3 regions of the Halomonas sp. G15 genome follow, and region 3 is predicted to be linked to each of the others. Evidence: predicted binding sites of a transcription regulator. Region 3 holds the regulator's gene; each other region holds the start of a gene.
What was found. Region 3 encodes FliA, which starts transcription of late flagellar genes. Its sites were predicted from a motif close to CTAAAGTTNNNNNNNNNNCNGCCGATA; they were not measured.
Positions count from the first base shown of each region.

Region 1 (4,288 bases), on a different contig from region 3:
AAGGTAGAGGTACTGGCTGTACCAGAGCCCCTCTTCATGGGTGGTGAAATGGTTGCGGTTGTGGCTGAGACTCACCACCAGCTGGTGGGTAAGCGGGCCATCCTCGGCTTCGATCAACTGGTGCTGGTAGGCGGAGAGGTCAGGATACTGCGCCTTGAGCCTGCCCATGCCCTTGGGGTCGTCGAACACGGTGGCGCCCAGCACCTGCACCTCGTAGCCCTGTGCCACCAGCTGCAGCAGCATCTGGCGCACGGTCATGCTGGCGCCGCTGGAGGTATCCATCAGGCAGAAGGGATTGGCCCAGAGCAGGCGGGGCTTGCGCTGTTGAGGAGTAGAGGATTTCTTGGCCATGGAGCAGCTCACACGTAGGAATGGCAATATGCCCTAGCCTATCGCCTTTTCCCTTGCCGCAAAGGCATGAATCCCAACGCCTTTAGGCGCTTTTTCAGGCTCTTCGACGTGGCTTATGAGCCTCTCGCCTCTGAAAAGGCCAGAGCCATCGCCACGACCTACCGGATTAATTACCCGGTGTGCGGCCTGCTTGCCCACGCCTAATCCAAATAAAGCAGCGCCCCCCTTAAAGCAGTGAAGAAATCATGCCCAAGACCAATAAAACCAGTCCTATTCTAGCAATCTTAAACCACACCTCATCAACATGCACATTCGACTTCGGCGTACCTTCGGTGTACACCGTGGAGTCTGTTTTGATCTTCAAACCATAAAATGAGAACAATGTAATCATAACTGTCCCAACCACCTGAAGAAGCACTGAAATACACTGCATTTCCGCCCCGATCACGATAATCATCCATTACAATAACATCACCTACCGATCCGGACAGGTGCGCCTATCATGCTGATAGCTCCCACATACGCTACAGCGACGTGCTTCAGGGCATGTTTGGATATTATGGCCAATACGCCCACAGTTCGAACAACGCTTAGGCTTTGGGCAGTTTTTAGCGGTATGCGATCCAGAGCCACAAATTGAACATGCCATGCTATCAAAATCCTCGACACCCTATTAAAAACGGGGCCTCTCGGCCCCGTCGTTACTTACTGCCCCTTCAATCGGGAGGCCAGCCCTTTCCTTAACCCAGCAGCGACAGCACCGATTGCGGCTGCTGGTTAGCCTGCGCCAGCATGGAGGTGCCCGCCTGCTGTAGAATATTGGCGCGTGTCATATTCGACACTTCCTGAGCGTAATCGGCATCCTCGATCCTCGACCTTGCTTCAGTCAAGTTTGTAGAGGTTGTGGCCAAATTATCGATCACAGAGTCAAACCGATTGAGGGTAGCACCCAAGGTGGCGCGATTGGTGTCGAGAGTCTCTGTTGCGGCATCCACAGTATCAATAAGCTTCTGGAAGTCGCCATGCGTAGCTGCGCCAGAGGTTCCAGAACCACTAAATGTTACTGAACCACCTGAAGCGACAAGAGAGCCACTCGACCCGCTAACAAGACCAAGACCACCACTTACAGTTGCGTCAAATGTATCTACAGTGATGACATCCGAGTCTTCAGTCTTGGCACCCACTTGAATACTCAGTGAGCCACTATTATTCAGCAGGTTAGTCCCGTTAAAGTTATTACTTTCTGCCACACGATCGATTTCAGCTAAACGCTCGTTGATTTCAGTTTCAATGGCAGCACGGTCTTCGGTAGTGTTGGTATCATTCGCACCCTGCACCGCTAGTTCACGGATACGCTGCAGGTTATCATTGATCTGATCCAGGCCGCCTTCCATGGTCTGCACCATGGAGATACCGTCGTTGGCGTTGCGACTTGCCTGGTTCATGCCGGTAATCTGGGCCGTCATCTTGTTAGCGATGGCCTGGCCGGCGGCATCATCCTTTGCGCTATTGATACGCAGACCAGAGGAGAGACGCTCCATGGACGTCTGCAGGCTGGACTGGGACTTGTTCAGATTGTTCTGGCCAATCAAGGCGGTGATATTGGTATTGATCACGGACATGATGTCATTCCTTACTTTCAGGTGAGGGCTCCATTGGGAAGCCCCGCATTAGTTTCGGGGCCTTCCGCAACGGTGCCGTTGACATGCTTCAGTAGCTTAAAATTAGCCCAGCAGTGACAGCACCGACTGCGGCTGCTGGTTGGCCTGCGCCAGCATGGAGGTACCCGCCTGCTGCAAAATATTGGCTCGCGTCATATTCGAAACCTCTTGAGCGTAATCAGCATCTTCAATTCTTGACCGAGCTTCAGTGAGGTTGGTCGATGTAGTCGCCAGATTATCAACTACTGAATCAAACCGGTTCAGCGTGGCGCCCAAAGTCGCGCGGTTGGTATCAAGCTGTGTAACAGCGGCATCAACGGAGTCAATAAGAGCCTGGTATTGTGTGTGGGTTCCACCTGAAGTCAATGCATCAGCTGCACCACTAACGTTAAGCCCTGTACTGGCAGATGACGCGTCAATAGTACTAACCGTAATGACATCTTCTGCCGCTGTCGTGCCCGCACCGACCTGAATATTCAGAGTACCACTGCCACTCAACAATTTGGTGCCGTTGAAGTTATTACTAGCAGCAACACGGTCGATCTCCGCGATGCGCTGGTCAATCTCGGTCTCGATCGCGGCGCGATCTTCTTTCGTATTGGTGTCGTTCGCACCCTGAACTGCCAGCTCACGAATACGCTGCAGGTTATCGTTGATCTGATTCAGGCCGCCTTCCATGGTCTGCACCAGAGAAATCCCGTCGTTGGCGTTACGGCTCGCCTGGTTCATGCCGGTAATCTGGGCGGTCATCTTGTTGGCGATGGCCTGACCAGCGGCATCATCCTTGGCGCTGTTGATTCGCAGGCCGGAGGAGAGGCGCTCCATGGAGGTCTGCAGGCTGGACTGCGACTTGTTCAGGTTGTTCTGGCCGATCAGGGCGGTGATATTGGTATTGATCACGGACATGGTGATGTTCCTTCCAATCAGTTGAGGGCTCCATTGGCAACCCCCGTCGTGGCTTTGGGGGCCTGCCGCAACGGCGCCGTTGGCCGTTACCCTCTATAACGGCCACTTGGCGGCGAGCTTTAGGGGCCGAGGGAAACAATCTTGCTGGCCAGGCGCCGCCTGGTCTGAATGCACGGCTTGGCGAGAGGCATGGAGCGGCCAGCCGGCCCGAAGCGCCACGGGCCCGGCAATGCCGGGCCCGTGGGTGAGGGGGAAGTGAAGACGACAGCAGCGGAGGTTACGACTGCCCCTGCGACATCTGCGAGCTGATCATGCTGAGTTGCTGCCCCAGGTAGGCGCTGGTCGAGTTCATTTGGGCCAGCATGCCGTCCAGCTGGCTGAACTGCCGTCGATAACGCTCCACGGTGCGCTCGATGCTGGTCTCCATGCGTTCGTAGCGGTTATCAAGGCTGCTGACGCGGGTCTCGGCGCTGTTCACCGAGCTCTGGATCAGGCCCTCGTTACCAAGGATCTGGCCCAGGGTCTGATCCAGGCGCCCCGCCATGCCGCCCGCCTCATCGGCGCCGGCGAAGAACTCGGCGAGTGCCTGGGGGCTCTCCGCGATCACCGTGTCCAGCTTGTCCTCGTCCAGCTCCAGGCGCCCCTTCTCGTTCAGCTGGATGCCCACCTGAGACATGATCTCCAGCGCGCCGCCGGCCACGCTTTCGGTAAGGTCGCGGCTGAGGCGCGACTCGATGGTGCGTACGGCACGGTCGCCTACCAGCTCGCCGGCGGTGTCGGCATCGCCGGTCACATTGGTCATGCGCCCCACGGTGGATTTCATCTCGTTGTAGGCGGAGACGAACCCCTGCACGGCCTCCTTCAGCGATTCGTCATCCTGCTCCACCACCACGGCGAGCGTCTTGCCCTCGGCGGCGCTGTCCAGCTCCAGGGTGATGCCCTGGATGGCCCCCTCCACGGTGTTGGAGGCGCTGGTGATGGCGATACCGTTGATCTCCAGCGAGGCATTGCGTCCATCGACCTGACTGCCTGCATCCTCCGTCAAGCCGACGTTATCGAATGTCATGCCGCTAATGCTGGCGGCCTCGCCGGTTTCGGTCGAGGTGAGCGCCAGGCGATAGCCCGCTGCACTGCCGTCGTTGATGATCGAGGCGCGTACGCCGCTATCTTCCTGGGCGTTGATGGCATCGCGAATATCGGTGAGGGAATCGCCTTCGGCAAGGGTAATGGGGTCAAGCGCCTGACCGCCGATCGCGAGGGTCACGCTGCCGCCGCCGGCTCCGACCAGGGCATCGCTGCTGCTGGCCACCCCCTGGCTCGCCAGGGTGCCGGCACGGGCGGTCTGCGTGACCTCCACCTCGTAGCGCCCG
Region 1 covers NZ_JAJSPA010000003.1:126,476-130,763, forward strand. Annotated here, with positions in the region: gene LWH48_RS03230 (glycosyltransferase) at 1-351, opposite strand, end outside; gene LWH48_RS03235 (flagellin N-terminal helical domain-containing protein) at 1,092-1,973, opposite strand; gene LWH48_RS03240 (flagellin N-terminal helical domain-containing protein) at 2,076-2,918, opposite strand; gene fliD (flagellar filament capping protein FliD) at 3,196-4,288, opposite strand, start outside.
Region 1: LWH48_RS03240 (flagellin N-terminal helical domain-containing protein) is a predicted target of FliA. The motif match lies at 3,015-3,041, and genes of this name have one in related genera.

Region 2 (4,288 bases), on a different contig from region 3:
TCGGCCGAGCGCAGCTGATCCAGCAGGCCGCCGAGGTCGAGCCCGGAACCGACACCAAGAGATGAGATGCTTGCCATGGAACGTCACCCTGTATCAGCGCCCACCGTGGGCGTACCCGAAGAGTATCGGCCCCTTCGTCGATATCTTTAGCCCATGGCGGCGGGTGCCCGGCCAGGCGGCGCAAGGCCGACCGGCGCGGGAGCGGTTACATCATCCCGCCACCACCGCCGCCGCCACCGCTCAGGCCGCTCAGCTGCTGGTTGAGGTAGCTGCTGGTCTGGTTCATCTGCGAGATCATGCTGTCCAGGTTGCTGAACTGGGTGCGGTAGCGATCGATGGTCTGCTCGATACGCTGCTCGGTGCGTTCGAGGCGGCCATTGAGGCCGTCAATACGGGTTTCGGCACCGCCGATGGAGCGCTCGAGCACCCCGTTCGGGTCCAGCTGCTGCTCGACGGTCTCGTTCAGGCGCCCCGCCAGGCCGGGCGATGCCTCATCGCCGGCGAAGTAGGCTTCCACCGCGGCGGGATCCTCGGCCAGCGCGGCGTCGAAGCGCTCCTGGTCGAGCTCCAGGGTGCCCTCTACGCTCATCGAGAGCCCCATGTCGCTGAGCAAGCGCGGCTCGCCCTCCACGGTCGCCCCGGCGGCCATGTCGCTGCGCAGGCGCGACTCGATGCTGCGCACGGCGCTGTCGCCGATCAGCGCGCCGGCCCCGCTATCCGCCCCGTTGAAGGCGGTGAGGCGCCCGGTGGTGTCCTTGAGCGCGTTGTAGCTCTCCACGAAGCCGGTCACCGCCTCGCGGATCGACGCGTCGTCGCGGGCCACGCCGAGGGTGCCGCTGCCCTGCTGCTGCAGGTCCAAGGTCACCCCCTGGATGGCGTCCTCCACCTGGTTGGTGGTGCTAGTGATGGCGATGCCATTCACGTCCAGGCTGGCGTCCTGCCCATCCTGGGTGATGGTGGCATCGGTCGGGGTGACCTGATCGGCCACGGCGGAGAAGTTGGTACTGGTGATGGCGGCCTGCTCACCGGTCTCCTTGGACATCAGCGCCAGGCGGTACCCCTCGCCGTCATGGATGATGGAGGCATTCACCGCGGCTTCGGCATCGCTGTTCACGGCATCGCGGATGTCCTCAAGCGTGCTGTCGGCGGCAATCGTCACCGTGGTATCGAGGGAGGCATCCGCGAAGGTGAGATCGAGGTTTTTGGCACCGCTGCTGATCTCGGTGGCGGGGTCCGTCACCCGCTGGGTGGCGAGGCTCCCGGCGCTGGCCAGGTCGTTGACCGTGACGCTGTACTCGCCGAGGGCAGCATCGCTGTCAGCCGCGGCCTGGAAGGCATCGCCGGTCACCTGGGCATTACGCCCCTGGAACAGGGTGGGATCGCCGAGCTCGCCGGCCGCCTCCTGGAACGAGGAGAGCGAGCTTTGCAGCTCGCCGTAGGCGGAGATCCGGACCTGTTGCTCCTGAACCTGCTGCTGGATGGGCTCGAGCTTGGCCCGCTCGGCCTCCTGAAGCTGGCCGAGCAGGCCGTTGAGATCGAGCCCGGAACCGATACCGAGCGAGGAGATGCTAGCCATGACGCACTGCCTTTGGCCGGTGAATGGGTGTCTTGCCTTGGGCATCGGCGGCCCGCATTGGAACTTTAACACCGATTCTGCCCGCCTCAAGGCGAGGGGCCGCTGGCCGATAGAGGGTTCGACCTTTCCCCCGCCCCGCAACCAAGGAGCTCGCCTTGCCCAGCACCGAGACCATCACCGCCCATGAGCTGCTTTACGATCTGGTGCCCAAGCTCAAGACAACCGAGCGTGTCGTCTCCGACACCCTCTCCGCCCGTCTGATGATGACCACCGATGCCGAGGTTCGTCACCAACTGAAGACCTTCAAGGCGGAGTTCGAGCTGGAGCGCACCATGATCCGCATGAACCTGGAGCACCTGCTGCGCCGCCACGCCGAGGCGGTGGAGGCGGAGCGACGCGGAAGCGACGGCGAGAGCCTCCATACCCTGCCGCTGGACGAGCATGAGGCCACCGCCGTGGCTCGGGTGCGCCAGCTCTACCGACGCGCCCAGGAGCTGAAGCGCTGAGGCTGGAACGGCGACTCGAGACAGCCGCGACTGGCAATTCTTGTAGTCAGGCCTATAGCGATACAGTTCTTGTACAAAAATGAAGGCAAGGCTAAGCTTGCGTCAATGCTGTACAAGAACATTACACTACAAGGGTCGCCGTCCATGCTTAGCTCTCTGATCTCCCTGCTCCCCTCGCCGCTACCTGCGTCACGTTCCGCGACGCAGCGAAGCCGGCGCCCCATCGAGGCGGCCCTGCACCAGCACACAGCGACGGTGACTTTCACGCCCGAGGGGATCATCACCGAGGCGAGCCCGCTGTTCCTGGCGGCGGTGGGCTACCGGGAGGCCGAGGTGATCGGCCAGCACCACCGCCTGTTCTGTTCGACGGAGGAGGCGCAGAGCGAGGCATATCGTGAGTTCTGGGCGGCACTGGCCCGGGGCGAGCATCGCGCCGGCACCTTCCGGCGGATCGGCAAGGAAGGCCGGGAGGTGTGGATCGAGGCGACCTACCTGCCGTTGACCGACCGCGCCGGCAAACGCGTCACCCATGTGATCAAGATCGCCAATGACATCACCGAGAAGCACAAGGCGATGCTTTCCCAGGCGGCCATGGTCGAGGCGCTGGGGCGTTCCATGGCGGTGATCGAGTTCACCCCGGAGGGCGAGATCCTGACCGCCAACGACAACTTCCTGGCCGCCACCGGCTACACCCTGGAGGAGGTGCAGGGGCGCCACCACCGCCTGTTCTGCCGCGAGGCCTTCTACCGTGAAAACCCGGAATTCTGGCAACGACTGGCCCAGGGAGAGTTCAGACGCGGCAAGTTCGAACGAGTCACCGCCACGGGCGAGCCGCTGTGGCTCGAGGCCAGCTACAACCCGGTGATGGATGCCGGCGGGCGAGTGGTGAGCGTGGTGAAGTTCGCCGCGGACGTGACCCGCGACGTGCAGGCCGCCGAGGCGACCCGCGCCGCGGTGCTGGCGGCCCAGGAGACCTCCACCGAGACCGAGCAGATCGCCAGCAACGGCATGGCGCGCCTGGCCGACGTGGTGCAGGAGTGCGTGGCCTCGGTGGAGGAGATGGGTCAGGCCCGCGAGATCGTCCAGCGGCTGGTGGTGCAGGCCCAGCAGATCAACGGCATCACCGAGGAGATCGCGCGCATCGCCGAGCAGACCAACCTGCTGTCGCTCAACGCCACCATCGAGGCGGCCCATGCCGGCGAGCATGGCCGCGGCTTCGCGGTGGTGGCCGGCGAGGTACGACAGCTCGCCCACCGCTCGGGCGAGGCGGTGCGCCAGATCGGCGGCCTGCTCGACACCAACGACGCCATGGTGGCCCAGGCCAGCGACCAGATGCGCTCGGCGGTGGCCAAGAGCGAGCAGATCCAGGGCTATGTGACGGAGATCGAGAACATCGTCAGCGAGATCCAGCTCGGCGCCCGTAACGTCACCGCCTCGGTGGATCGCCTCACCGGCGGAGCGGAGAGCCTGTAGTGCCGGCGGGGAGGCCGATATCACCCTGCCTGCCCCAACGCCAACGCTGGCTGGCACTCCTCGCCGCCGCATATTGCGCGCTAGGCGAGGGTTCCCTGGGCACCCCTAAACCGCGCCATCAGGATCTTCCCGTCTCCCTCCTGGCAAGCCAGGCTTCCAGCTGTCGCTGCGAGATGCCCATGCCGGCGATACGGTGCGGCGCCAGGGCGTTCAGGTCCTCATGGAGGTGGCGCAGGAAATGCTCACGGTGCTCTTCGGGGATCGCCTGGCTGCGCTCCCGAATGCGCTCTTCCATGGCGCCGCCCGTCAGCAGCTCGGCGACGATCTCGGCGATAAACTGTCGGCGGGAGCGACGATAGGCGACACGCAAGGGATCGAAGCCGACCGCATCGGCCGCCACATCATAATCGCGGCAGGAACGCAGATAGGTCCAGACATAGAGTTCGGCCAGAGGGGAAACCTCGTTGAACTCATAGGCCACCAGTATCGCCGCGTGGTAATCGCCAGGCTCGACATCATGGAAGGAGAGCGGCACCAGGTTGTGGCGTACCAGAGGAAGGTTGGCCGCCAGGCGCGCCGTTCGCTTGTTCACATCAACAAAGGGCTGCAGGTAGGAAAGATGGACCAGCAGGAAAAAGCTCTGCTCGAAGGGTTCGTGGATGGCCAGGGCCTTCTCGACCAGCCGCTCCAGACGCGGCAGCAGCTGGTGGCGACGCTCCAGGGGCAGATAGCG
Region 2 covers NZ_JAJSPA010000003.1:130,962-135,249, forward strand. Annotated here, with positions in the region: gene fliD (flagellar filament capping protein FliD) at 1-77, opposite strand, end outside; gene fliD (flagellar filament capping protein FliD) at 206-1,576, opposite strand; gene LWH48_RS03255 (hypothetical protein) at 1,732-2,082, shown strand; gene LWH48_RS03260 (methyl-accepting chemotaxis protein) at 2,227-3,555, shown strand; gene LWH48_RS03265 (Fic family protein) at 3,674-4,288, opposite strand, start outside.
Region 2: fliD (flagellar filament capping protein FliD) is a predicted target of FliA. The motif match lies at 1,619-1,645, and genes of this name have one in related genera.

Region 3 (4,288 bases):
TACCGGAGGACTTGAGCCTGCCCGATGCCGCTTCGCTAGCCGCTCGCGCACTGGCCACACGCTCACCACTTACCGAAAATGCTGAATCGGCTCCCGCCAGATCGCCCATTGCTGGTCGCCAGTTGCTGGGGCAAGGGCGTCGAATCGCCTTATCCTTAACCCGACTTCGCGCAAGAGTCCCAGGCTTCAATACGCTCGAAAGGGCCTGGGATCTGAGTGCCACCTCTACGGTTGAGCAGCAGGACAATCTGCCCTCTCTGCTGGAACCTTCCTCCCACACGACACCCGCTACCGGACTCCTGTGGGCTCCCCGCCGAGCAGCTAGCCGAAGTGATTGGCGCCTGCCTGACCTGTGCGTGGATGCCGAAGGTCTGCCCCGTCTGCCAGTGCGACTACAACATCGACAACCAGCGGGTGACCTGGAGCGCCTGAAGGCAGCACTGGCACATCAAGCCAATGAGTCTTCGCCCTTCCAGTTATTCCCGACCCTGCCAGGGTCGACCATTCGTGACGAGCTCGACGGCTCCTCGATCCAATGGCTTGCACGCGCCCAACCGGCAACGCGAGTGATTCATCAAGGGGAATCACGCTCAGTATCTCGGCTGGCGTCACTTTTCGATGGTTGCGGCCATCTTGATACCCGACTGCGCGGCAAGGCGGTCAAGGCGTCGCTGGCAAAACTACGAGTGTCATTGCCACCATCGAAGCGAGACAGCGCTGAAGCTTGCCAATATGCGCATCTCTGGCAGGCCACCTTGTATGACGAGGAGAGTGGGCGACAACTAGGCAAGCGCTATTGGCTGAGTCCGTCGGAGGAAACGCACAGCGCACGACCACTACTTCAGGCCGTGCTTAACAGCGAAGGGTTAGAGCAGCTGACTCGAGAGGCCATGTCGACACTCACGGCTTGGCTTCCTGCCGGGACGCGTGCCGAGCTCCTTTTGGCTCTGGCAGCGGGCATCGCTGCGGTCACGCTTCACCTGGAACATGCAGGAGATGAGGACGCCATGGACCTCAGGGCCGAGCTACTGGAGTTGTTGGGCACTCGCCGACGCCGTCGAGACACTGCCCTGCTACAGGCCCTACTGCAACTGTTCGCCACTCGGGAGGCGATACGCCATATCCAAAGCAGCGGGGACGCGCAGTGATGGATCAGGCGGCAGGACTGCGGGCCAGAGCGACCAATGTATCCCGACGGCAGCACTCTGCTGGGACGTCTACCACCTTGATCGTGGCAGGGCCTGAGCGCTGCATCGACACCGTGCGCAGCCTGCTCGACCATTGGCAGGCTGAAGGCTACCGCTGGGTAGGTGACCCGGAGGATTGGCGTCTAGTGCCCGTATCACCGGACAGTCCCTACCTTGCGACACTGGCCAGCGAGCAACCACGCTGGGCGGTATGGGTCGACAGGGACGCCGAAGCATTTCTTCGTGGCTTGGCAACACTGACTCGCCTGCGCCAAGGCGGTGCCCCACAACGACTCCTTGCTGTGCACCACCCTGACGTTCCCCGCCGTGGACTTCTCGAGAACCTGCGTCAGGCGGCCGCCAGCCGCCTGGGCATTGACCTTTTGGTGATCGCACGATGACGAAACACCGTTACCTCCTCCTGATATTTGCCTTGTGCCTGGTACTACTGCCCCTACCTAGTATGGGAGCTGGGAGCTGGGTGGCTGACCAGACAGGACCCAGGGTTGCCCTGGCCGATGCTGAAGTGCGCTCGTTACCTCTTGCCTCTCCATCTGATGAGGCCAGGGGCCACCACATCACCAGCGTGAGCTGGCGGTTTTCACTGCCCGACGCTTCTCGTCAAAGGGTATTGGCTCGCCTCTGCCATCCCGTACGCTGCGTTCCAATTCGCGATGAGCGCGGGCTTACTGAGGCATTGGCAGGCCTCGACGCTGACGTCCCTCTGGCATTTCACTTCCGCCTAGTGGCCGTCGGCCCCGCAGTCCAAACGGAAGGACTGCAGGTCATCGTCAACTACCGTTAGGGCTAGCTGCGAGGCAGATGAATGTATACAGCACACGGAAAAATCGACCAGACGCAGCTGATCGAGCAGTACCTTCCTCTGGTGCGCCGACAAGCACTGGCGCTTCAGGTTCGGCTACCTGCCAGCATTGATCTAGACGACATGATTCAGGCCGGCACCGTGGGCCTGCTTGAAGCCTTGCAACGTTACAAGGCAGGTCAGGGAGCCAGCTTCGCCACCTTTGCCAGCCAGCGCATTCGGGGGGCCATGCTCGACGAGCTGCGCACTCGGGACTGGCTGCCCCGCAGCGTACGTCGCAGTGCGCGTGCCATGGATGAAGCCATCCGCCAGCTTGAACAGCGTTATGGGCGCCCCCCCGAAGAAACCGAGATCGCGCAAGAACTGGATATGCCACTGGAGGAGTATCGAAGACTGCTGACCGACACCAACAACGGACAGTTACTCCCCTTCGAAGAGCTGATGGAGGAAGGGGGTGAGGGTCGGCTTCCGGTGGGCGACAACCAGACAACGCCCTATGCACAGCTGATCGACCAGGAACAGCGCGGGCGCCTGGTGGAAGCGATTGACGCCCTGCCAGAGCGCGAGAAGCTGCTGATGGCCCTCTACTATCAAGAAGAGCTCAACCTCAAGGAGATCGGCGCCGTGCTGGGCGTGACGGAATCCCGCGTGTGCCAGCTCCACAGCCAGGCGGTCAGCCGGCTGCGCACCCGGCTGGCCGAGCCCGATTGACCACGGGAGTTGTCAGCCGGCTGCGGCTCAGTTGCCGGCCGGGCTACCCCTCGGCACGATCACGCCCCTGCGCCTTGGCCCGATAAAGACGCCGATCCGCCTGGGCGTAAAGGCGCTCAAAGTCGTCCTTCTCCCCCGCCTCGGCCACCCCGATACTCACCGTCAGCCTGGCATCGTGGGCTGGGCTCGGCAGCGGCATGTCGCGAACCGCCTGCAGGATTCGCTCGGCGAGCCGTCGCGCGGCGGCGATATCACTGTCTGGCATCAGGATGGCGAACTCCTCGCCGCCCATGCGAGCGACCACGTCCATGCGCCGCGCGCATGCTTCCAGCAGGCGCGCAAAGCGGATCAGCACCTCATCACCCAACGGATGGCCGTAGGCATCATTGATCTGCTTGAAGTGGTCCAGGTCCAGAAGCAGCAACCCCAACGGCGCTCCTTGTCGCTCAGCACGCACGAACGCCTGCCCCGCCTCCTGGAGCAGGCGACGACGATTGTGGAGCCCGGTCAGCTGGTCCGTTAAGCTGAGGTGGCGCATGGTCTCTCGCTGATCCTGCAGGCGGCGCAGCATCAGCAAGACCCCACCGATGGCCACCAGTAGCATCAACAGCAGCACGGCGACAGCCAGGGTCAGGCGTCCCATGAAGCGCCGCTGGTCAGCGGATGCCCGATGTAGCAGCTCATTCAGCTCGCTGTAGGACCAGGCCAGAGCCTCTTCGAGTTCCATCCCAAGTTCGCGCAGCTGCCGCCCCTCCCCCGGCATCAATTCGTTGTCGATGCCCACCCGAGCGATGGCCTGCTCCAGTGTCGGCAGGCGACTCTCGACATAGGCCAGCTCCTCCAGATAGGGGGTATAGCGCGCCGGTGCCAGGTCGCTGCGCAGCAGATGATTTCTGAGCCCCTGGATTCTGAGGGGGATGCGCCAGATCAGCTCGTTGAGCTGGCCGAGGTGGATGCGGTCGGGGCTGTCAAGCAGGCTGTCCAGAACCAGCCTCAGGCGGTCAGGGTCCTCCTGGGCGCGCACCAGATCGGTGACCATGGCGGTATAGTTCGCCCCCACCAGCCGTCGCGCCTCGGTAAGGTAGAAGCCGAAGGCCGCCAGGCAGACACCCACCATCACCAGGTAGCCCACCAGCAGGCCGCGGGAACTCGCTCGGCGCATCACCGGACACTGACCTCGGCGATCGCCCAGATCCAGCGCGTCATGGACTCGGTACCCTCGAGCACCGCCTCGACGTCCTCAGGCACCACCAGCATGTAGGGACCGAAATCCTCTACTGCGATAGGCTCGCCGTCGAGGCGTGTGACCAGCAGGTAAGCCTTCTGCCGACGCTGCTCGGGAGTCAGAAAGGTGGTGTAGCCATCGTGAGCGATGAAGCGCACCCGGCGCGCCTGGTTCATGCCCTGAGCCTCCAGGAAGTCATCCAGCCAGACACCGGTGAATCGCCCTGCGAAGCCTTCCGGGTGGCGCATCTCGAGGTGGGTCACCCCGACCGACTCGATGTCCGGAAGGGTCAGGGTGCGCGTCTCGACACCCTGGCTCAAGGATAACTCGGTAGCCAGGGCA
Region 3 covers NZ_JAJSPA010000005.1:63,517-67,804, forward strand. Annotated here, with positions in the region: gene flhF (flagellar biosynthesis protein FlhF) at 1-1,148, shown strand, start outside; gene LWH48_RS18420 (flagellar protein FlhE) at 1,651-1,992, shown strand; gene LWH48_RS04260 (RNA polymerase sigma factor FliA) at 2,014-2,721, shown strand; gene LWH48_RS04265 (GGDEF domain-containing protein) at 2,765-3,883, opposite strand; gene LWH48_RS04270 (molybdopterin-dependent oxidoreductase) at 3,883-4,288, opposite strand, start outside.